3 regions of the Streptomyces sp. NPDC040622 genome follow, and region 1 is predicted to be linked to each of the others. Evidence: riboswitches for the same ligand, from Rfam matches in the RefSeq annotation. Region 1 holds a riboswitch; each other region holds the start of a gene.

The links. A riboswitch is a leader RNA that binds a small molecule or an ion and turns the genes downstream of it on or off. The one in region 1 is predicted to bind cobalamin.
Region 2: it holds a riboswitch for cobalamin, as region 1 does, so the genes downstream of both, cobN (cobaltochelatase subunit CobN) here and metE (5-methyltetrahydropteroyltriglutamate--homocysteine S-methyltransferase) in region 1, are expected to answer to the same signal.
Region 3: it holds a riboswitch for cobalamin, as region 1 does, so the genes downstream of both, ACZ592_RS28225 (ABC transporter substrate-binding protein) here and metE (5-methyltetrahydropteroyltriglutamate--homocysteine S-methyltransferase) in region 1, are expected to answer to the same signal.

Annotation. Positions count from the first base shown of each region.
Region 1 covers NZ_JBVIXD010000008.1:354,985-361,786, forward strand. The annotation lists gene ACZ592_RS24815 (ABC transporter ATP-binding protein) at 1-1,591, shown strand, start outside; gene ACZ592_RS24820 (ECF transporter S component) at 1,588-2,505, shown strand; cobalamin riboswitch at 2,504-2,721, shown strand; gene metE (5-methyltetrahydropteroyltriglutamate--homocysteine S-methyltransferase) at 2,884-5,202, shown strand; gene ACZ592_RS24830 (bifunctional 2-methylcitrate synthase/citrate synthase) at 5,239-6,378, opposite strand; gene prpB (methylisocitrate lyase) at 6,396-6,802, opposite strand, start outside.
Region 2 covers NZ_JBVIXD010000005.1:581,926-588,727, reverse strand. The annotation lists gene cobN (cobaltochelatase subunit CobN) at 1-3,006, opposite strand, end outside; cobalamin riboswitch at 3,048-3,171, opposite strand; gene ACZ592_RS17250 (cobalamin biosynthesis protein CobG) at 3,296-5,098, shown strand; gene ACZ592_RS17245 (precorrin-8X methylmutase) at 5,095-5,736, shown strand; gene ACZ592_RS17240 (precorrin-2 C(20)-methyltransferase) at 5,733-6,802, shown strand, end outside.
Region 3 covers NZ_JBVIXD010000010.1:58,541-65,342, reverse strand. The annotation lists gene ACZ592_RS28245 (alpha/beta hydrolase) at 1-378, opposite strand, end outside; gene ACZ592_RS28240 (HAD family hydrolase) at 714-1,844, opposite strand; gene ACZ592_RS28235 (AraC family transcriptional regulator) at 2,083-2,952, shown strand; gene ACZ592_RS28230 (VOC family protein) at 2,949-3,470, shown strand; cobalamin riboswitch at 3,499-3,683, shown strand; gene ACZ592_RS28225 (ABC transporter substrate-binding protein) at 3,855-4,844, shown strand; gene ACZ592_RS28220 (FecCD family ABC transporter permease) at 5,093-6,214, shown strand; gene ACZ592_RS28215 (ABC transporter ATP-binding protein) at 6,304-6,802, shown strand, end outside.

The DNA.
Region 1 (6,802 bases):
CGTCGTCGGCGCTACCGGCGTCGGCAAGTCCACCCTGCTCGGCACCGTCAACGGCCTGGTCCCGCACTTCACCGGCGGCACCCTGTACGGCACCGTCACCGTCGACGGCCGCGACACCGCGGGCCACCCGCCCAGGGAACTCGCCGACGTGGTCGGCATGGTGGGCCAAGACCCCTTGGACGGCTTCGTCACCGACACCGTCGAGGAGGAACTCGCGTACGCCATGGAGCAGTTGGCCGTCCCTGCCGACACCATGCGCAAACGCGTCGAAGAGACCCTCGACCTGCTCGGCCTGGCCGACCTGCGCCACCGCGCCCTGCACGAACTCTCCGGCGGCCAGCAGCAGCGCGTCGCGATCGGGTCGGTCCTGACCGCCCACCCGCGCGTGCTGGTCCTGGACGAACCGACCTCCGCGCTCGACCCGACCGCCGCCGAGGAAGTACTCTCCGCGATCACCCGCCTCGTCCACGACCTCGGCGTCACCGTGCTGCTGGCCGAGCACCGCCTGGAGCGCGTCGTGCAGTACGCCGACCGGGTCCTGCACCTGGCGGGCGACGGACGGGTCGAGTCGGGCCCACCCGCCCGGATGTTCCGCACCGCCCGTGTCGCTCCCCCGGTCGTCGAACTCGGCCGCACGGCCGGCTGGGACCCCCTGCCGCTCTCGGTCCGTGACGCCCGCCGCGCCGCGGCCCCGCTGCGCGCCAGGCTGGCCGGCGCACCCGTGCCGCCCGCCCGGCCACCGGCCCCCGCGGCGCGGGAATCGCGGCCGAGACTCCTCGACGCGCGCGGAATCAGCGTCCTCTACCGGGGCCAGGTCCTGCCCGCCGTGCGCGAGGTCGACCTGGAGCTGCGCGGCGGCGAGACCGTCGCCCTGATGGGCCGCAACGGATCCGGCAAGTCCTCGCTCCTGTGGGCGCTGCAGGGCTCCGGACACCGCACGGACGGCACCGTGCGCGTCACCCCGTGGGGCGCACCCGCGGTCGAACGCCCGGCCCGCGCCCAGGACCCCGGCTCGGTCTCCCCCACCCAGGCCCGTCGCCTGGTCGGCCTGGTCCCCCAGACCCCGACCGACCTCCTGTATCTGGAGAGCGTCAAGCAGGAACTCGACCGGGCCGACGCCGAGTCCGCCGCCGACGGCACCGGATCGCTCGCCCGCGACATCCTGGACCGGCTGGCCCCGGGCATCGACGGCGCCGCGCATCCACGGGACCTTTCCGAGGGGCAGAAGCTGGCCCTGGTACTGGCGATCCAGCTGTCCGCGGCGCCCGGCGTCGTCCTCCTGGACGAACCGACCCGGGGCCTGGACTACCGCGCCAAGGCACAGCTCACCGGCATTCTCGACGCGCTCGCGGCCGAGGGCCGCGCGGTCGTGGTCTCCACGCACGACGTCGAGTTCGTGGCCAGGACCGCCGACCGGGTGGTGGTGATGGCCGAGGGTGAGACCGTCGCGGACGGAGCCGCGGCCGACGTGGTCATGTCCTCACCGGTGTTCGCCCCTCAGGTGGCCAAAGTCCTGTCGCCCCTGCCCTATCTGACGGTGCGCCAGGCAACTGCCGCGCTCTGCGACGCCGAGGAGGGCGACGACAGGTGAGTACCGCTCCGGGACGGCTCCGCACCACGGCGATCCGCATCACGCCCCGGGCCGGATTCGTCATCGCCCTGGCCGCGTTCGTCGGTCTGGTCGCCTTCTTCTGGCCGTTCGTGGTCGCCCCCGGCAAGTTCGGCTCCTCGTACGCCCCGCCGCTCATCTTCGGCGCCCTGCTCGTCCTGGTGCTCTGCGTGGTCATCTCCGAGATCGCCGAGGGCGGGATCAACTCCAAGGCACTGGCGATGCTCGGCGTGCTCTCCGCCGTCAACGCGGCCGTCCGGCCGCTGGGCGCGGGCACGGCGGGCATCGAGACCGTCTTCTTCATCCTGGTCCTGGCGGGCCGGGTCTACGGTCCCGGCTTCGGCTTCACGCTGGGCTGTACGTCCCTGTTCGCCTCCGCCCTCATCACGGGCGGCGTGGGGCCGTGGATGCCGTACCAGATGTTCGGCTGCGCCTTCGTCGGCATGCTGGCCGGCCTGCTCCCCCGTGCCACGGGCCGCCGCGAGGTACTGCTGCTCGCGGTGTACGGCTCCCTGTCGGGCTACCTCTTCGGCTTCCTGCTCAACCTCTCCTTCTGGCCCTTCTCCCTCGACCCGAACAGCTCCATCGCCTACCTGCCGGGCCTGCCCTTCACCGAGCAGTGGCAGCGCTACCTCGCCTTCGACCTGGCGACCTCGCTGGGCTGGGACACCGGCCGCGCGGTCACCAACTTCGGCTGCGTGCTGCTCGCGGGCCCCGCGGTCCTCACCGTCTTCCGCCGGGCCGCGCGCAAGGCCCGCTTCCAGGCGCCCATCAGGTTCGTGCCGCGCCGCACCCGGCCTTCCCACCCTGCCGACCGGTCAAGCACGTCAACCACGTGTTCCAGCTCACCTCTCGAATGTCGGTCGGACTCGATCCATCGGCGGACGGGCCCGTAAGGTGATCGGTGCAGCTGGTTCGCCCTGTCCGCCAGACAGGCGCGTCGCAAGAGGGAACCCGGTGGGAATCCGGGACTGCCCCGCAGCGGTGAGCGGGAACGACCGCCGTCACACGCACTGGGACCGGAGACCGGTCCTGGGAAGCGACGGCTATTAGGTGTCCTCTTCGAGGGCGTGCCCGCGAGTCCGAAGACCTGCCCGCTGTCCGCACACGAACCCTTCGTGCGCGGATATCTCGGTGACCTCGAGGGCGGGTCGGCGTACACACCAGACGGGCGACGCGCCGACCGCGCGAGCACACACCGTCCGGTTCGTCGCCCTTCGCGCTCTCGTCCCGTCCCCGGGATCTCAGGGATTCATCTCGCGAAGGAGATCTCCGTGACCGACAAGTCCGCAGCCGCGGCAGCACGGGCCACCGTGTACGGCTACCCCCGCCAGGGCCGCAACCGTGAACTGAAGAAGGCCGTCGAGGGGTACTGGAAGGGCCGCGTCACCGCCGACGCCCTCCGGGCCGCCTCCGCCGAGCTTCGCCGCACGAACTGGCGGGAACTCGCCGACGCCGGCATCGGCGAAGTCCCCACCGGCGACTTCTCGCACTACGACCATGTCCTGGACACCACGGTCATGGTCGGCGCCATTCCCGCCCGCCACCGTGCCGCCGTCGACGCCGACGCGCTCGACGGGTACTTCGCGATGGCGCGCGGCACCCAGGACGTGGCGCCGCTGGAGATGACGAAGTGGTTCGACACCAACTATCACTACCTGGTGCCCGAGTTGGGACCCGACACCGTCTTCCGCGCCGACTCCACCAAGCAGGTCACCGAGCTCAAGGAAGCCCTCGCCCTGGGGCTCACGGCCCGCCCGGTCCTCGTGGGACCCCTCACCTACCTCCTGCTGGCCAAGCCCGCCCCCGGAGTGGCCGACGACTTCAACCCCCTCACCCTCCTGGACCGGCTGCTTCCCGTGTACGCCGAGGTCCTCGCCGACCTGCGCGCGGCGGGCGCCGAGTGGGTGCAGCTCGACGAGCCCGCCCTCGTCCAGGATCGCACCCCGGCCGAGCTGAACGCCGCCGAACGTGCCTACCGCGACCTCGGCGGCCTCCCCGACCGCCCCAAGCTCCTGGTCGCCTCCTACTTCGACCGCCTCGGCGACGCGCTCCCCGTACTCGCGAAGGCCCCCGTCGACGGCCTCGCCCTCGACTTCACCGAGGCCGCGGCCGCCAACCTCGAGGCGCTCGCCTCCGTCGGCGGACTTCCCGGCAAGCGGCTCATCGCCGGTGTCGTCAACGGCCGCAACATCTGGGTCAACGACCTGGAGAAGTCCCTCACCACGCTCGGCACCCTCCTGGGGCTCGCCGACCGCGTCGACGTGGCGGCCTCCTGCTCCCTCCTCCATGTCCCCATCGACGCCACCCTCGAACGGGACATCGAGCCGCAGATCCTGCGCTGGCTGGCCTTCGCCCGCCAGAAGACAGCCGAGATCGTGACGCTCGCCCGAGGCCTGGCCCAGGGCACCGACACGATCTCCACCCAGCTCGCCGCCAACCGCGCCGACCTGGCATCGCGGGCCGGCTCCCCCATCACCCGCGTCCCCGCCGTCCGCGCCCGCGCCGAGGCCATCACCGACGCCGACGCGCGCCGCTCCCAGCCGTACACGGAGCGGGCCGCGGCCCAGCGCGGCAGCCTCGGCCTGCCGTTGCTGCCGACGACGACCATCGGGTCGTTCCCGCAGACCGGTGAACTGCGCGCCGCCCGCGCCGACCTGCGGGCCGGACGGATCGACGGCGCCGGGTACGAGGAGCGCATCAGGACCGAGATCCAGGAGGTGATCTCGTTCCAGGAGAAGGCCGGCATCGATGTCCTGGTGCACGGCGAGCCCGAGCGCAACGACATGGTGCAGTACTTCGCCGAACAGCTCACCGGCTACCTCGCCACCCAGCACGGCTGGGTCCAGTCCTACGGCACCCGCTACGTCCGCCCGCCGATCCTCGCGGGCGACATCTCGCGGCCCGAGCCGATGACGGTGCGTTGGACGACCTACGCCCAGTCCCTGACCGGCCGCCCCGTCAAGGGCATGCTCACCGGCCCCGTCACCATGCTCGCCTGGTCGTTCGTCCGCGACGACCAGCCTCTCGGCGACACCGCACGCCAGGTGGCCCTCGCCCTGCGCGACGAGGTCGACGACCTGGAGGCGGCCGGGACTTCCGTCATCCAGGTCGACGAGCCCGCCCTGCGCGAGACGCTGCCGCTGCGCGCCGCCGACCATCCCGCCTACCTGACGTGGGCCACGGAGTCGTTCCGCCTCAGCACGAGCGGAGTGCGTCCGGAAACCCAGATCCACACCCACATGTGCTACGCCGAGTTCGGGGACATCGTCCAGGCCATCGACGACCTCGACGCCGACGTCATCAGCCTCGAAGCCGCCCGCTCCCACATGCAGGTCGCCCGCGAGCTCGCCGCACACGGCTATCCGCGCGAGGCCGGACCGGGCGTGTACGACATCCACTCCCCGCGCGTGCCCAGCGCCGAGGAGGCGGCGAGCCTCCTGCGTACGGGACTTGAGGCCATCCCGGCCGAACGGCTCTGGGTCAACCCCGACTGCGGCCTGAAGACCCGCGGCTGGCCCGAGACCCGCACTTCACTGGAGAACCTCGTCACCGCGGCCCGGACGGTCCGCGAGGAGCTGTCCGCGTCTTGACGTCCTGACGTCCTGACGTCCTGACGCGCGGAACCGCTAGCCCGCCGCCGCGGGCACGACCCGCTGTTCCGGCCCCGCGTACGAGGCGAGGGGCCGGATCAGCGCGTTGTGGGCGAGCTGTTCGGTGATGTGGGCGGTCCAGCCGGTGATGCGGCTCATCACGAAGATCGGTGTGAAGACCGGGATGTCGAAACCCATCAGGTGGTAGGCGAGGCCCGCCGGGTAGTCCAGGTTGGGGTGGAGGCCCTTGCGGCCCGCCATGGCGTGCCGCAGGGCTGCGTGCAGGGTGGCCAGCCGGGTCACCTCGGGGTCGGCGGCCCGGGCGACCAGCCGGTCCAGGGCTTCCTGCATGACCGGGACGCGCGAGTCGCCGTCCTTGTAGACGCGGTGGCCGAAGCCCATGATCCTGCGCCGGTCCGCCAACGCCTCGTCCAGCCACTGCCCGGCCCGGCCGGGGTCGCCGATCTCGTTCAGCATGTGCATCACTGCCTCGTTGGCGCCGCCGTGCAGGGGTCCCTTCAGAGCGCCGATCGCCGCGGTGACCGCGCTGTAGAGGTCGGAGAGCGTGGAGGTGACGACGCGGGCGGTGAACGTCGAGGCGTTGAAGCTGTGTTCGGCGTACAGCACGAGCGAGGTCTCGAAGCAGCGGACGATCTCCGGAGCGGGCACCTCGCCGAAGCACATGGCGAAGAAGTTCTCCGCGTACCCCAGTCCGGGGTCGGGCCGCACGGCGGCGAGTCCCCGGCGGCGGCGCTGGTCCGCGGCGACGACGGTGGGCAGCCTGGCCAGCAGGGTGAGGGACTTGGCGCGGTTGGCGGCGGGGCTGCCGTCGTCCTCGATGGGGTCCTCGGCGCCGAAGAGGCTGACGGCGGTGCGCAGGACGTCCATGGGGTGGCAGGTTTCGGGGAGCCGCGCAAGGAGTTCGGACGTGGTGCGGTCCAGGGGGCGCAGCGCGCGTTCGCGGGCCCGGAACTCCGCCAGCTGGGCCGGGTCGGGGAGTTCGCCGTACCAGAGCAGGTACGCGACTTCTTCGAAGGAGCGGCGGGCGGCCAGGTCCTGCACCGGGTAGCCGCGATAGGTGAGGGAGTTGGACTCCTGGATGACGGTGGAGATCTCGGTGGTGTCGACGACGACGCCGGCGAGGCCGCGGTGGATCTCGGGTGCTCTGTGGGACATGGGGTGCCTCCGGTGCGTCAGGTGCCGGGCGGAAGGGTGAAGTCGAAGACCGCCGCGTCGAAGGACGCGTAGTCCTCGTAGCGGAGGAGTTCGTACAGGCGGGAGCGGGTCTGCATGCGGGGCAGCAGGGATTCCTGGGTGCCTTCGGCGGCCAGGGTGCGCAGTCCGCCCTCGATCGCGCCCATGGCCAGGCGCTGCAGGGTGACGGGGTAGAGGGCGATGTTGTAGCCGAGGTCCCGCAGGGTGCCGGTGCTCAGGAGCGGGCCCTTGCCGAACTCGGTCATGTTGGCGAGCAGAGGCACGTCGACCGCTTTGCGGAACACCTCGAACTCCCGCTCGTCCGCGAGGGCTTCGGGGAAGATCGCGTCGGCGCCCGCGTCGACGTAGGCCCTGGCCCGGTCGACGGCCGCGTCCAGGCCTTCGA
Region 2 (6,802 bases), on a different contig from region 1:
GCCCCACACCGTGTACACCTCGGCGAGGTCCGCGTCCGTGCGCCAGTCGCGGGAGTCGATGAGCTGGAGCAGGCCCGCGCCGTACGTGCCCGGGCGCGAACCGAAGATGCGGGTGGTGGCCCGCCGCTCGTCGCCGTGCTCGGCGAGGTCGGCCTGCGCGTGGGCGCGGACGTAGTTGTGCTCGGCGGGCTCCTCCAGCGACGCGGCGAGCCGCACCGCGTCGTCGAGCAGGCCGATCGTGTGCGGGAACGCGTCGCGGAAGAAGCCCGAGATGCGCAGCGTCACGTCGATGCGGGGACGGCCCAACTCCTCGTACGGGACGGCCTCCAGGCCCGTGACCCGGCGCGAGGCGTCGTCCCAGACGGGGCGGACGCCGAGCAGCGCCATGGCCTCGGCGACGTCGTCGCCCGCGGTGCGCATCGCGCTCGTGCCCCACAGGGACAGGCCCACGGAGGTGGGGTAGCCGCCGTTGTCCGACTTGTAGCGCTCGACGAGGGAGTCGGCCAGGGCCTGGCCCGTCTCCCACGCGAGGCGGGAGGGGACGGCCTTGGGGTCGACCGAGTAGAAGTTGCGGCCGGTCGGCAGGACGTTGACCAGGCCGCGCAGCGGGGAGCCCGAGGGGCCGGCGGGGACGAAGCCGCCGTTCAGGGCGTGCACCGCGTGATCGAGCTCGGCAGTGGTGGCCGCCAGGCGCGGGACGACCTCATGAGCCGCGAACTCCAGGACGGCGGCGACCTGTTCGCCCTGGCCCGCGGCCACCGAAGCCACCGCCGCCGGGTCCCAGCCCGCGTCGTCCATCGCCTGCACCAGCGCGCGGGCCCTGTCCTCCGCCTCGTCGGCGCCGGCCCGCGTGGCGGCGGACTCGTCCAGACCGAGCGCCTCCCGCAGGCCGGGCAGGGCCGTCGTGCCGCCCCAGATCTGGCGGGCCCGCAGGATCGCGAGGACCAGGTTGACGCGGTCGCCGCCCGCCGGCGCCTTGCCCAGCACGTGCAGACCGTCGCGGATCTGCATGTCCTTGATCTCGCAGAGCCAGCCGTCGACGTGCAGCAGGAAGTCGTCGAAGCCGTCGTCGTCGGGACGGTCCTCCAGGCCCAGGTCGTGGTCGAGCTTCGCGGCCTGGATGAGCGTCCAGATCTGCGCGCGGATCGCGGGCAGCTTCGCCGGGTCCATGGAGCTGATCTGCGCGTACTCGTCGAGGAGCTGCTCCAGGCGCGCGATGTCGCCGTAGGAGTCGGCGCGCGCCATCGGCGGCACCAGGTGGTCGATGAGCGTGGCGTGCACGCGGCGCTTGGCCTGCGTGCCCTCGCCCGGGTCGTTGACCAGGAAGGGGTAGATCAGCGGCAGGTCGCCGAGCGCCGCGTCGGGGCCGCAGGCCGCGGAGAGGCCGGCGTTCTTGCCGGGCAGCCACTCCAGGTTGCCGTGCTTGCCGAGGTGGACCATCGCGTCGGCGCCGAAGCCGCCGTCGGCCGCGGGCGCCGCGATCCAGCGGTAGGCCGCCAAGTAGTGGTGCGAGGGCGGCAGGTCGGGGTCGTGGTAGATCGCGATGGGGTTCTCGCCGAAGCCGCGCGGCGGCTGGATGAGGACCAGCAGGTTCCCGCGGCGCAGGGCGGCGAGCACGATGTCGCCCTCCGGGTCGCCGCCCCGGCCCACCCGGCTGCGGTCCAGGAACATCTCGCCGGGCGGCGGGCCCCAGTGGCCCTCGACGGACGCGCGCAGCTCCGCGGGGAGCGTGGCGTACCACCGCTTGTAGTCGGCGGCGGGTATGCGCACCGGGTTGGCGGCGAGCTGCTCCTCGGTGAGCCACTCCTGGTCGTGGCCGCCCGCGTCGATGAGCGCGCGGATCAGCTCGTCGCCGTCGCCGGAGACCAGGCCGGGGATGTCGGCCTCGGGGCCGAAGTCGTACCCCTCGGCGCGCAACCTGCGCAGCAGCTCGACGGCGGAGGCGGGGGTGTCGAGCCCCACCGCGTTGCCGATGCGGGAGTGCTTCGTCGGGTACGCGGACAGCACCAGGGCCAGGCGCTTGTCGGCGGCCGGGATGTGCTTCAGGCGGGCGTGGCGCACGGCGATGCCGGCGACGCGGGCCGCCCGCTCGGCGTCGGCCACGTACGCGGGCAGGCCGTCCTCGTCGATCTCCTTGAAGGAGAAGGGGACCGTGATGAGGCGGCCGTCGAACTCCGGCACCGCGATCTGGCTCGCGGCGTCCAGCGGCGAGACGCCCTCGTCGTTCTCCTCCCAGGCCGCGCGGGACCCGGTCAGGCAGAGCGCCTGGAGGATCGGCACGTCGAGGCCGGTCAGGGCGCCCGCGTCCCACGACTCGTCGTCGCCGCCCGCGGAGGCCTCGGCGGGCTTGGTGCCACCGGCCGCGAGGACCGTCGTCACGATGGTGTCGGCGGCGCGCAGCGCGTCGATCAGCTCGGGCTCGGGGGCGCGCAGCGACGCCACGTAGAGCGGGAGGGGCCGCGCGCCCGCGTCCTCGATCGCACCGCAGAGCGCGTCCACGAACGCGGTGTTGCCGCTCATGTGGTGGGCGCGGTAGTAGAGCACGGCCACCGTCGGGCCCTCGACCTCGCGCGCGGTGCGCTCCAGCGGGCCCCAGGAGGGTGCGGGCGCCGGCGGCTCGAAACCGTGCCCGGTGAGCAGCACGGTGTCGCAGAGGAAGCGGGCCAGCTGCTCCAGGTTCGCGGGGCCGCCGTGCGCGAGGTAGGCGTGCGCCTCGGCGGCGATGCCGACCGGCACGGTGGAGGAGGCCATCAGCTGGGCGTCGGGCGCCTGTTCACCGGTGAGCACGACGACCGGCAGGCCGGTGGCGATGAGCTGGTCCAGGCCGTCCTGCCAGGCGCGGACGCCGCCGAGGAGGCGGACGACGACGAGGTCGACGCCGTCGAGCAGGGCGGGCAGCCCGGTGAGGTCGAGGCGCGAGGGGTTGGCGAACCGGTAGTCGACCGGGCCTCCCGCCGCGCGGGCGCTGAGCAGGTCGGTGTCGGAGGTCGACAACAGCAGAAGCATGCGGGCGCAGGCCTTCCTCGGGGTGTCCGCGCCCCGGGTGGTCGTATGGACGGCAGGAGTTCCTGGCTCACCCCACACGGGTGGGGCTCACAGTGGCGGGACCGCGCCGGAATCGCACCGGGCTTCCTCCCTCGGGTCCTGGTGGACCCACGCCGTCGCTGGCGTCGGCGGACCTGTCGGACCGCCGCCTGCATAGTAAGTCCTGCCCGCGTCCGGCGGGGCGGCCACCTGCCGCGACGGCCCGTCCCGGCAGGCGACCGGCCGGATCCGCGTGGGTATGCTCGCCGCCATGCCGCCCACCCCAGCTCTCCCCCCAGACCAGGGCGAATCCGTCATACGCGACCGGGGTGACGCCTGCCCCGGAGCGCTTCGCCTGCACCTCGCCGACGACGGCCGGCTCGCCCGACTCCGCCTGCCCGGCGGCCTTTTGACGACCCGTCAGGTCGTGGCGCTGGGGACGGCGGCGGAGCGCCTGGGGGACGGGAACCTCAGCATCACCTCGCGCGGCAACATCGAGCTGCGCGGCCTGGGCGAGACGTGCGGCGGCGAGCTCGCCCGGCTGCTCGCCGACGCGGGCCTGCTCCCCTCCGAGCGGCACGAACGCGTCCGGAACATCGTGGCGTCCCCGGCCGCGGGAACCGACGGACTCGGCCACGCCGACGTGCAGTTGTGGGTCCGTGAGCTGGACGGACTCCTCTGCGCCGAGGAGTGGACCGCGGAACTCTCGGGCCGCTTCCTGTTCGCCCTGGACGACGGGCGCGGGGACGTGGCCGGGCTCGGCGGCGATGTGACCTTGATCGCAGAATCCGGCGGGACGGCGGTCGTACGGCTCGGGGACCTCGCCCGCCGCGTCGCCGCGCCGGACGCCCCGCGCGCCGCACTCGCCGCCGCCGGCGCCTTCCTCGCCGCCGCGCGCGCGGCGGGCAACGGGGCCTGGCGGGTGGCGGAGCTGCCCGGCAGCCCGGGTGCGGACCTTGCGGGGGCGCTGGAGCGGGCGGGCATCTGGGCCGAGTCCGTCGGGGCCGGGTCTGGCGGGGCCGGGTCCGCCGGGACCGTGCCGGTCGGGACCGTGCCCATCGGGGTTGCGTCCGCCGAGGCGGTGCCCGCCGGGGCCGTGCCTGTCGAGATCGCGTCCGCCGGGGCGGTGCCCGTTGGGGCTGCGCCCGTCGGGACCGTGCCCAGCGGGGTTGCGTCCGCCGAGGCGGTGCCCGCCGGGGCCGTGCCTGCCGGGACCGCGTCCGCCGGGGCGGTGCCCGTTGGGGCCGCGCCCGTCGAGGTCATGCCCAGCGGGGCTGTGTCCGCCGAGGCGGTGCCCGCTGGGATCGCGTCCGCTGGGATCGCGCCCGTCGGGGCCGCGCCCACCGGGACCCCGCCCGCGGGGACCGCGCCCGCCGGGATCGCGTCCGTCGGGGCGGCGCCCACCGGGGCCGCGCCCACCGGGGCCGCGTCCGTCGGGGCGGCGCCCACCGGGGCCGTGCCCGCCGGGCCCCCGCCGGTGACCCTAGGTGCCCCGCCGGCCCCGGGCGTCACCGGCCGCGCGGTCGCCGTCGACGTTCCCCTCGGCCGCGTCGACGCCGCCCAGTGGCGGGCCCTCCTGCCGCTCCCCGCCGACGAGCTGCGCGTCACCCCGTGGCGCGGCTTCGTGCTCCCCGGCTTCGCCGACGCGGACGCGGCCCGGGACCGCCTCGCCGTCCTGGCCGACGCCGGGTACCTCACCACCGCCGACTCGCCCTGGCGCGGCGTCGGCGCCTGCGCCGGCCGCCCCGGCTGCGCCAAGTCCCTCGCCGACGTGCGCGCGGACGCCGTGCCGGGCCTCGACGACGGGATCCCCGCCCACGGCGCGCTGCCCGTCCTGCCGGTCCATTTCTCCGGCTGCGAACGCCGCTGCGGACACCCGCGCGGCGACTGGGTCGACGTCCTCGCCACCGGCGGCGGGCGGTACGAGGTGACGGCGCGCACGGCCGGCGAGGCGATCCCCGTGCCCGACGGCACCCTGACCGACCGCGTCACCACGGCACGTACCCGCACAAAAACGGTACGTACCACCACGAACACCGCATGCACCACCACGAGAACGACGGCCACGAGATGAGCGAGAGCACAGTGTTCGACTACGAGAAGGACGGCGCGGCGATCTACCGCGAGTCCTTTGCCACCATCCGCGCGGAGGCCGACCTGAACGGGCTGCCCGCCGACGTCAGTCAGGTCGCGGTCCGGATGATCCACGCCTGCGGCATGGTCGACCTCGTGAAGGATCTCGCCCACAGCCCGCGGGTGATCGCCGACGCCCGCAAGGCGCTGCGCGACGGCGCGCCGATCCTTTGCGACGCGAACATGGTCGCCAGCGGCGTCACGCGCAAGCGGCTGCCCGCCGGCAACGACGTGATCTGCACCCTCGCCGACCCGTCCGTGCCGGACCTCGCGGCGCGGCTGGGCACGACCCGCAGCGCCGCCGCCCTCGAACTCTGGCGCGACCGCCTCGAAGGCTCGGTCGTCGCCATCGGCAACGCCCCCACGGCGCTCTTCCGCCTCCTGGAGATGATCGAGGAGGGCGCGCCCCGCCCCGCCGCCGTCCTCGGCATCCCGGTCGGCTTCGTCGGCGCCGCCGAGTCCAAGGACGCGCTCGCCGCGCACTCCTCGGGCCTGGAATATCTGGTCGTACGGGGTCGCAGGGGCGGCAGTGCGATGGCCGCGGCGGCGATCAACGCGATTGCGAGCGAGGCCGAGTGAACACCGAACAGAGGACCGAACGGCTCACCGAACAGAGCACCGAACAGAGCACCGAACAGCGCACCGAGAACGCGACCCGGGCCGCCGGGACCGCGCAGGGGCGGCTGTACGGCGTCGGGCTCGGCCCGGGCGACCCGTCGCTGATGACCCTGCGCGCCGTCGAGGTGATCGCGGCGGCCGACGTCGTCGCCTACCACTCGGCACGACACGGCCGTTCCATAGCCCGCTCGATCGCGGCCGCGCACCTGCGCGCCGACCACATCGAGGAAGCGCTGGTCTACCCCGTCACCACGGAGAGCACCGACCACCCCGGCGGCTACCGCGGCGCCCTCGACGACTTCTACGAGGAGGCCGCCGCCCGCCTCGCCGTCCACCTCGACGCGGGCCGCACGGTCGCCGTCCTGGCCGAGGGCGACCCGCTCTTCTACGGCTCCTACCAGCACATGCACAAGCGCCTCGCGCACCGCTACCCGACCGAGGTGATCCCCGGCGTGACCTCGGTGAGCGCGGCGGCGGCCCGCCTCGGCGAGCCGCTGGTGGAGGCCGAGGAGGTCCTCACCGTCCTGCCCGGCACGCTCCCCGAGGAGGAGCTGGCCGCGCGTCTGGCGGCGACGGACTCCGCGGTCGTCATGAAGCTCGGCCGTACGTTCGGGAAGGTGCGCGGCGCCCTGGAGACGGCGGGCCGCCTGGCGGAGGCCCGCTACGTCGAGCGGGCCACCATGGCCGGCGAGCGCACCGGCAGGCTGGCCGACGTGGACCCGGATTCGGTGCCGTACTTCTCCGTGGCGGTCCTGCCCAGCAGGGTGGCGCCGCTGACCGGCGGCCCCGCGCCCGAGCCGCCCGCGCGGGACGCGGAGCGCGGCGAGGTCGTCGTGGTCGGCACCGGCCCCGCGGGCCCGCTGTGGCTGACCCCCGAGACGCGCGGCGCGCTGGCCGCCGCCGACGACCTGGTCGGCTACACCACGTACGTCGACCGGGTGCCGCACCGGCCGGGACAGCGGCGGCACGGCTCCGACAACCGGGTCGAGTCGGAGCGCGCCGAGTTCGCCCTGGAGCTGGCGCAGCG
Region 3 (6,802 bases), on a different contig from region 1:
CAGCGCGACCGCCTGCTCGAACCGCCTCCGCAGACTCAACTCCCGCAGGTCCCCGCTGCTTTCGCCGTGCCCGGAGAAGTCCAGCGCGAGCGCCCGGCAGCCGCGTGCCGCGAAGTCGGCCTGCAGGGCGGCCAGCCGCGTCTTGCTGCCGGCCCCGGCGCCGTGCAGCAGGACGACGGTCGTGGCGGGCGTCCGCGAGGCGTCGGGCCGCGCCTCCGTGCAGCTCAGCTCCTCACCGTCACAGGCGAACGTGAAGGAGGGGAGGGACGGGAGAGCGGGGAGGGAAGGGAGAGAGGGGTGGGCGGCGGGGGAGAGGGCGGGCTCGGGGGCCAGGGCGGGCCCGGCGGTGGCTGACGGCGCGAGCGAGTCGTGAGTCATGCGCCCATGGTCGTCCGTATCCGCGCCGCATGGGGGCATATGGCGGGGTGAGGCGCATGGCGACGGCCGTATCCGTGTCCGTATCCGTGTCCGTGTTCACCGTTCACCCCTCGGCGGCGCCATCTCCGGGCGCGGCGGGGGAAGTTCGCCCCGGCTGACCGGGGCCGAGCTCCTCGCCGACGTCGGCCCCGGCCTCCTGCACGGGCGCGGTCCCGCTGTTCGCGGACGGCGCCGGCCACGGTCAAGTGGCCGACGCCGTCCGGGAGCCGGGCATGACCGGGCATGACCGGGCATGACCGGGCATGACCTGGCGTGACCTGGCACTAAGGGAACGGCTAGCCGATCTGGTCCGGCGTGACCGTCAGCCACCGCTTGTCGGCGGTCACCTTCTGGCCGAGCTCGCGCTGACGGTCCGCGTTCTTCTTCTTCATCCCGTCCAGCTGCTTCATGTACGAGTCCTTGCGGTTGACCCAGACCCGGACGCCGCCGTGCGCCACGTCGGCGGAGTGGAACAGCATCGGCCCGTCGCTGGAGGGGGTGTCACCCGCGGCCAGGATCGGCTTGCGCCACTCGTCGATGTAGGTGTTGATCGCCGCGGGCTTGCCCTCGTACCAGGTCAGCGGCGCCCACAGGTTCGGCGTCAGCTCGCGCCCCGCGAGCTTGGCACGGTCCTTCTCGCCGAAGCGGTCCTCGGCGATCTCCTTGCGGGAGCTGGTCACCTCACCGGTCTTGCGGTCCTTGAGCTGCATGGAGACGCCGATGACGTTCTGCGGCTTCACGCCGTAGCCGTACTTCGGGTCCGCGAGCACCATGCGCACCAGGTCCTCGCTGGCCGCGCTGACCACGTACACCTCGACGCCGTGCGAGCGCAGGGTCTTGTAGAGCTGCTGCATGCCGCGCGAGAACTCCGGCGGCTTCACCTCGGTCTTCGTGAGCTTCCCGTCCTCGTAGTACTCGGCCGGGATCGGCTTCTTGTACGCCAGGAGTTCGTCGACGTACCCCTTGAGCTCCTTCAGCGTGAAGCCGGAGAAGATCTGTGCGGCCCACGGGTAGCAGACCTGGTCGTCGACCTCGCACAGCCGGTTGTAATAGCTGTAGAGGCTTTCCTTGTGCCCGGCCTTGTCCTTGAAGGGGATGACCTTCAGCGAGGGGTCCATCGTCTTGCGGGTCAGGACGCCCTTCATCTCCAGGAAGGGGAGGAGCGACTCCTCCAGGTCGTTGCGGTACGTCGTGTTGTCCGCGTCGAAGACGGCGTACGCGCCCTTGTGGTCGTTCCGCGCGATGACCTTGCCGAGCTTCTTCGCGACGGGCTTCGGCCAGTGCGACAGCTCACGGGCCGTGGCCGCCGAGGTGTCGGCGGCCGTCGCCTGGCTCGTCGGCCACAGGGCGCCGCCCGCGAGGACGGCGGCGGCGAGCGCCCCCGTGGTGCCGATGACGGCCAGCTTGCTCTTTGCCCGTACTGCCATGTCTCTACGTCCCTGCCGTTCCCTGAGAGCGATCTGCGGCCCCGTCCGGAGCGGCGCGCAATGCTATGGGGCGGGGCGGGCATTTCCCATGATCGAAGTCACCGTGGCCGGGGGGCATGGGTGAGATGAACACGGGTAGCCGAATGAGACTCCGAAAAGGCCTCCCGTGGCCACGGCCTCCCACGGCCTCCGGTCACCCGTGCCTCGGCCGCTGCCGCTGCCGCGCATACTGGAACACATGGGCTCCCGTGAGTTCGTCCGGACCGTTCCCCGGCTCGACGGCATGGTCGTCTCCGCGGTCGGCTACCGCACCGCGGGGCAGCGCCCCGCCCTGCACCGGGGCCTGCCGTCCCCGTACCTGACCGTGATCTTCTCCCTGGACGGCCCCATCGTCACCGGCGCGACCCCCGACGGGGCGTGGGGCCCCGGCGCGGCGCGCACCGACATCGTCGTCGGCGGCCTGCACCAGAGCCCCGCCTACGTCGTCCAGCCCGAGCACGAGGCCGGCATCCAGCTCGCCGTGCACCCCCTCGCGGCCCGCGCGCTCCTCGGGCTGCCCGCGGCGGACCTGGCCGGCCAACTCGTCGTCGGCGGCACCGACGTCCTGGGCGCGTACGCGGGCGAGGTCCGCGAGCGGCTGTGCGCGCTCGACCGCTGGGAGGACCGCTTCGACCTGCTCTCCGCCTACCTGAGGCGGCGCGCGGCGGACGACCGCACCACCGCTCCCGTACGCCCGGAGGTCGCCGAGGCCTGGGCGTGGCTCGCCCGGCACCGGGGCGCGGGCACCCTGGGCGGCCTGTCCCGGCACGTCGCGCTCAGCGAACGCCGGCTGACGGCGTTGTTCCGCGCCGAGACCGGCCTGAGCCCCAAACAGGCCGCCCGCCTGATGCGCTTCCAGCACGCCAAGTCCGCCGTGACCCGTGCCGTAGCGGCGGGCGCACCGCCCGACCTGGCCGGGGTCGCGGCCGACACCGGCTACTACGACCACTCCCACCTGGTCCGCGACTTCCAGCAGTACACAGGGTCGAGCCCGACCCGCTGGCTGGCCGAAGAGTGCCGGAATATCCAAGCCGGGGCGCACGGCACGGGCGAAGACTCGAAGGCATGAACACCACGCCTGACACGACGCCTGACGCGACACCTGGCCCCACGCCTGACACGACACCTGCCCCCACACCTGACCCCACGCCGAATTCCGCATCCGGCACGACCACGGAGAAGCAGGGGCTCAGCACGCCCCCTCCCGCCATCTGGCCGGCCCTCCAGGCGGAGGACGCCTCCGCGCTGATCGACTTCCTCGTCGGCACCGTCGGTTTCCTGCGCACCGCCGTCTACGAGGACGGGGGCCGCGTGGCCCACGCCCAGCTGGACTGGCCCGAGGGCGGCGGCGTCATGCTCGGCTCGTACGATCCGGCCGCCGCGGCCACCTGCGGAAAGCCCGGCACTGCGGGCGCCTATGTCGTCACCGGCCAGGTGGACGACCTGTACCGCAGGCTCACGGCGGCGGGCGTGAAGGTCACCGCTGAGATCGAGGACAAGCCGTACGGCAGCCGCGAATTCGGCATCGAGGACCCGGAGGGAAACCGCTGGTCGTTCGGCACGTACCGGGGCGAGCCCCGGCCCTGACCGGCGATCCGGGCCAGGACCGGCCGCGTGATAACTTGCGCAAGCCAGTCAAACCCACACCTGGGCCAGGGAATCCGGTGCAAGACCGGAACTGACGCGCAGCGGTGAGGGGGACGGGCGGGGCCACGGCCACTGGGCGTCCACGGACGCCCGGGAAGGCGCCCCGTCCGGCCGATCCCGAGTCCGAAGACCTGCTGGCGCCTCCGCTCGCACACCGGGCGGCGGAGGACGTGACGCAGGCCAGGCTCCGCGTATGAGCCGTGACATCCAAGGGATCCCGTGTCCTCGACAGCCCGTATATCCGCTCGTGCATCGGCTCGCGCATCCGCTATATCCGCTCGCGCATCAGCTCGTACGTCCGCCCTGCTCTGCGTCGGAGCGCTCGTGCTCACCGCGTGCGGCGACGGCTCCACGAGCAAGCCCGCGAACCGGGCGGACCGGAGCGCCGACGGCTATCCGGTCACGGTCGCCTCCTGCGGCAAGGAGGCGAAGGTCGAGGCCCCGCCGCGCCGCGCCGTCTCCCTGGACCAGGGCTCCTCGGAGATCCTGCTCTCCCTCGGCCTCGCCGACCGCATGGTGGGCACCGGCACCTGGACCGACCCGGTCCTGAAGAACCTCGCGAAGGACAACGCGAAGGTGGAGCGGCTCGCCGACCGCTACCCGTCGCTGGAGAAGGTCCTCTCCAAGGAGCCGGACTTCGTCAGCGCCTCCTTCCTCTACACGGTCGGCAAGGGGGGCGTCGCCGACCGTACGAAGTTCACCGAACTCGGCGTACCCGTCTACGTCTCGCCCTCCGACTGTGCCGGCAAGGACAACGACGGCGGCGGCGACGGAAAGCGCGTCAAGACCCTCACCATGGACACGGTCTACGGCGAGGTGCGCGACCTGGCGAAGGTCTTCGGCGTCCAGAAGCGCGGGGAGCGGCTGATCGCCGACCTGCGGCGCCGGGTCACCAAGGCCACCAAGGACATCGACGCCTCCGACGCGACGCTCCTCTACTGGTTCGCCAACTCCGACGCCCCCTACCTGGCGGGCTGCTGCGGCGCCCCCGGCATCATCACCCGCGAACTCGGCGCGAAGAACGTCTTCGACGACACCCGCGAGGAGTGGCCCCAGATCAACTGGGAGACCGTCGCCGACCGCGACCCCGACGTCCTCGTCCTCGGCGATCTCACCCGCAAGTCCCAGTCGGCGGAGAGCGCCGCGGCGAAGATCAAGTTCCTGGAGTCCAACCCGGCGACCAAGAACCTGACCGCGGTGAAGAAGAAGCGGTACGTGCTGCTCAGCGGCCAGGCCATGAACCCCTCGATCCGCACGGTCGACGGCATCGAGCAAGTGGCCGCGGGGCTGCGGAAGTTCGGGCTCGCCAAGTGAGCGGGGCGGCGCCCGGCAAGGAGAGCGCTCCTGAGCCGGTGGCATCGGAGCGGAAGCGGAAGCGGGACCTGGAGCGGGGCCTGGACCGAGACCTGGACATGGACCGGGACCGGAACCGGGACCGGGACCGGGGCCTGGACCGGAACCTGGACCTGGACCGGGACCTGGACCTGGACCTGGACCTGGACCTGGACCTGGACCGAGAACAGGACCAGGGCCGAGACCGGGGCCTGGACCGAGACCTGGACATGGACCGGGACCGGGACCTGGACCGAGAACAGGACGGGGACCTGGATCAAGGCCGGGAACCGGCAGTCCCGGCCGACCTCAGGGGCCGGACCGGCCGGACCGGCCGCACCGGCCTGCGCCTCGGCCTGCTCTGGCTGGCCGGCGCCGCCGCGCTCGTCCTCTCGGTGTCCGTGGCCGTCACCATCGGCCCCGCGGACATCTCCGTGCCCGACGTGTGGTCGACCGTCGCGGCCCACCTCGGCTGGGGCGAGACCCCGCTCACGCCGATCAGGGACGGCATCGTCTGGAACCTGCGGATGCCGCGCACCCTGCTCGCCGCGGTCTGCGGCGCGGGCCTCGCGGTCTGCGGCGCTGTCATGCAGTCCCTGCTCCGCAACCCCCTCGCCGACCCGTTCGTGCTCGGGGTGTCGTCCGGGGCGTCCACGGGAGCGGTCGCGGTCGTCGTCCTCGGCGTCGGCGGGGGAGTGGTGTCGATCTCGGCGGGCGCCTTCGCGGGCGCGGTCTGCTCCTTCGCGCTGGTGCTGCTCCTGAGCCACACGCTGGGCGACACCACGGACCGGGTCGTGCTGTCCGGTGTCGCGGCCATGCAGCTCTTCTCCGCGCTGACCTCGTTCGTCGTCCTCACCGCGGGCGACGCGGAGACCACCCGGGGCGTGCTGTTCTGGCTGCTCGGCTCGCTCAGCGGGATCGGCTGGACGGACGTGTGGCTGTGCGCGGGGGTGCTCGCGGTGGCGCTGGTCGTCTGCCTCGCCCACGCCCGTACGCTCGACGCCTTCGCGTTCGGCCCGGAGGCGGCGGCGACGCTGGGCGTCCGGGTGGCCCGCACCCGTCTCGTCCTGCTCTGCACGACCGCGCTCCTGACCGCGGCCCTGGTCAGCTCGGCGGGTGCGATCGGCTTCGTCGGCCTGGTCCTGCCGCACGCGGCGCGTGCGGTCGTCGGCTCCGGGCACGCCCGGCTGCTCCCGGTCACGGCACTGGCCGGCGCGGTCTTCCTGGTCTGGGTGGACACACTGGCCCGCACGGCCCTCGACCCGCAGGAGGTTCCGGTCGGCGTGGTGACCTCACTCATCGGCGTACCGGCGTTCGTGGCGGTGCTGTACCGGACGCGGAGGGCGACGTGACGCACGACAGCGACAGCGACAGCGACATTGACCTCGACATCGGCATCGACAGCGGCATCGACATCGACAGCGCGGAGGGCAGCACGTACGTGACCGCCACCCCGCAGGGTGCCGTGGGCCTGCGCGCCGACCGCGTGAGCCGGGAGGCGGGCGGGCGGCTCGTCGTCGACGGCGTCAGCCTCGCCCCGCCGGCCGGCGCCACCGTGGGACTCCTCGGCCCCAACGGATCCGGCAAGTCCACGCTTCTGCGCATCCTCGCGGGCGTTCTCGCCCCGGCCTCCGGAGTGGTCACCCTGGACGGCCGAGGCATGTCCGACACGGGCCGCCGAGCGGTGGCCCGGCGGATCGCCGTCGTCGAGCAACACGCCTCGACGCAGGTCGAGTTGACGGTACGGGACGTCGTACGGCTCGGCCGTATCCCGCACCGCCGCGCGTGGTCGGCCCCCACGCCGCACGACGAGCGGGCGGTGCGCGACGCGCTGGCCCGCACGGGGCTCACCGAACGCGCCGCCCAGGCCTGGCACACGCTCTCCGGCGGCGAGCGCCAGCGCGTCCAGATCGCCCGCGCCCTCGCGCAGGAACCCCGCG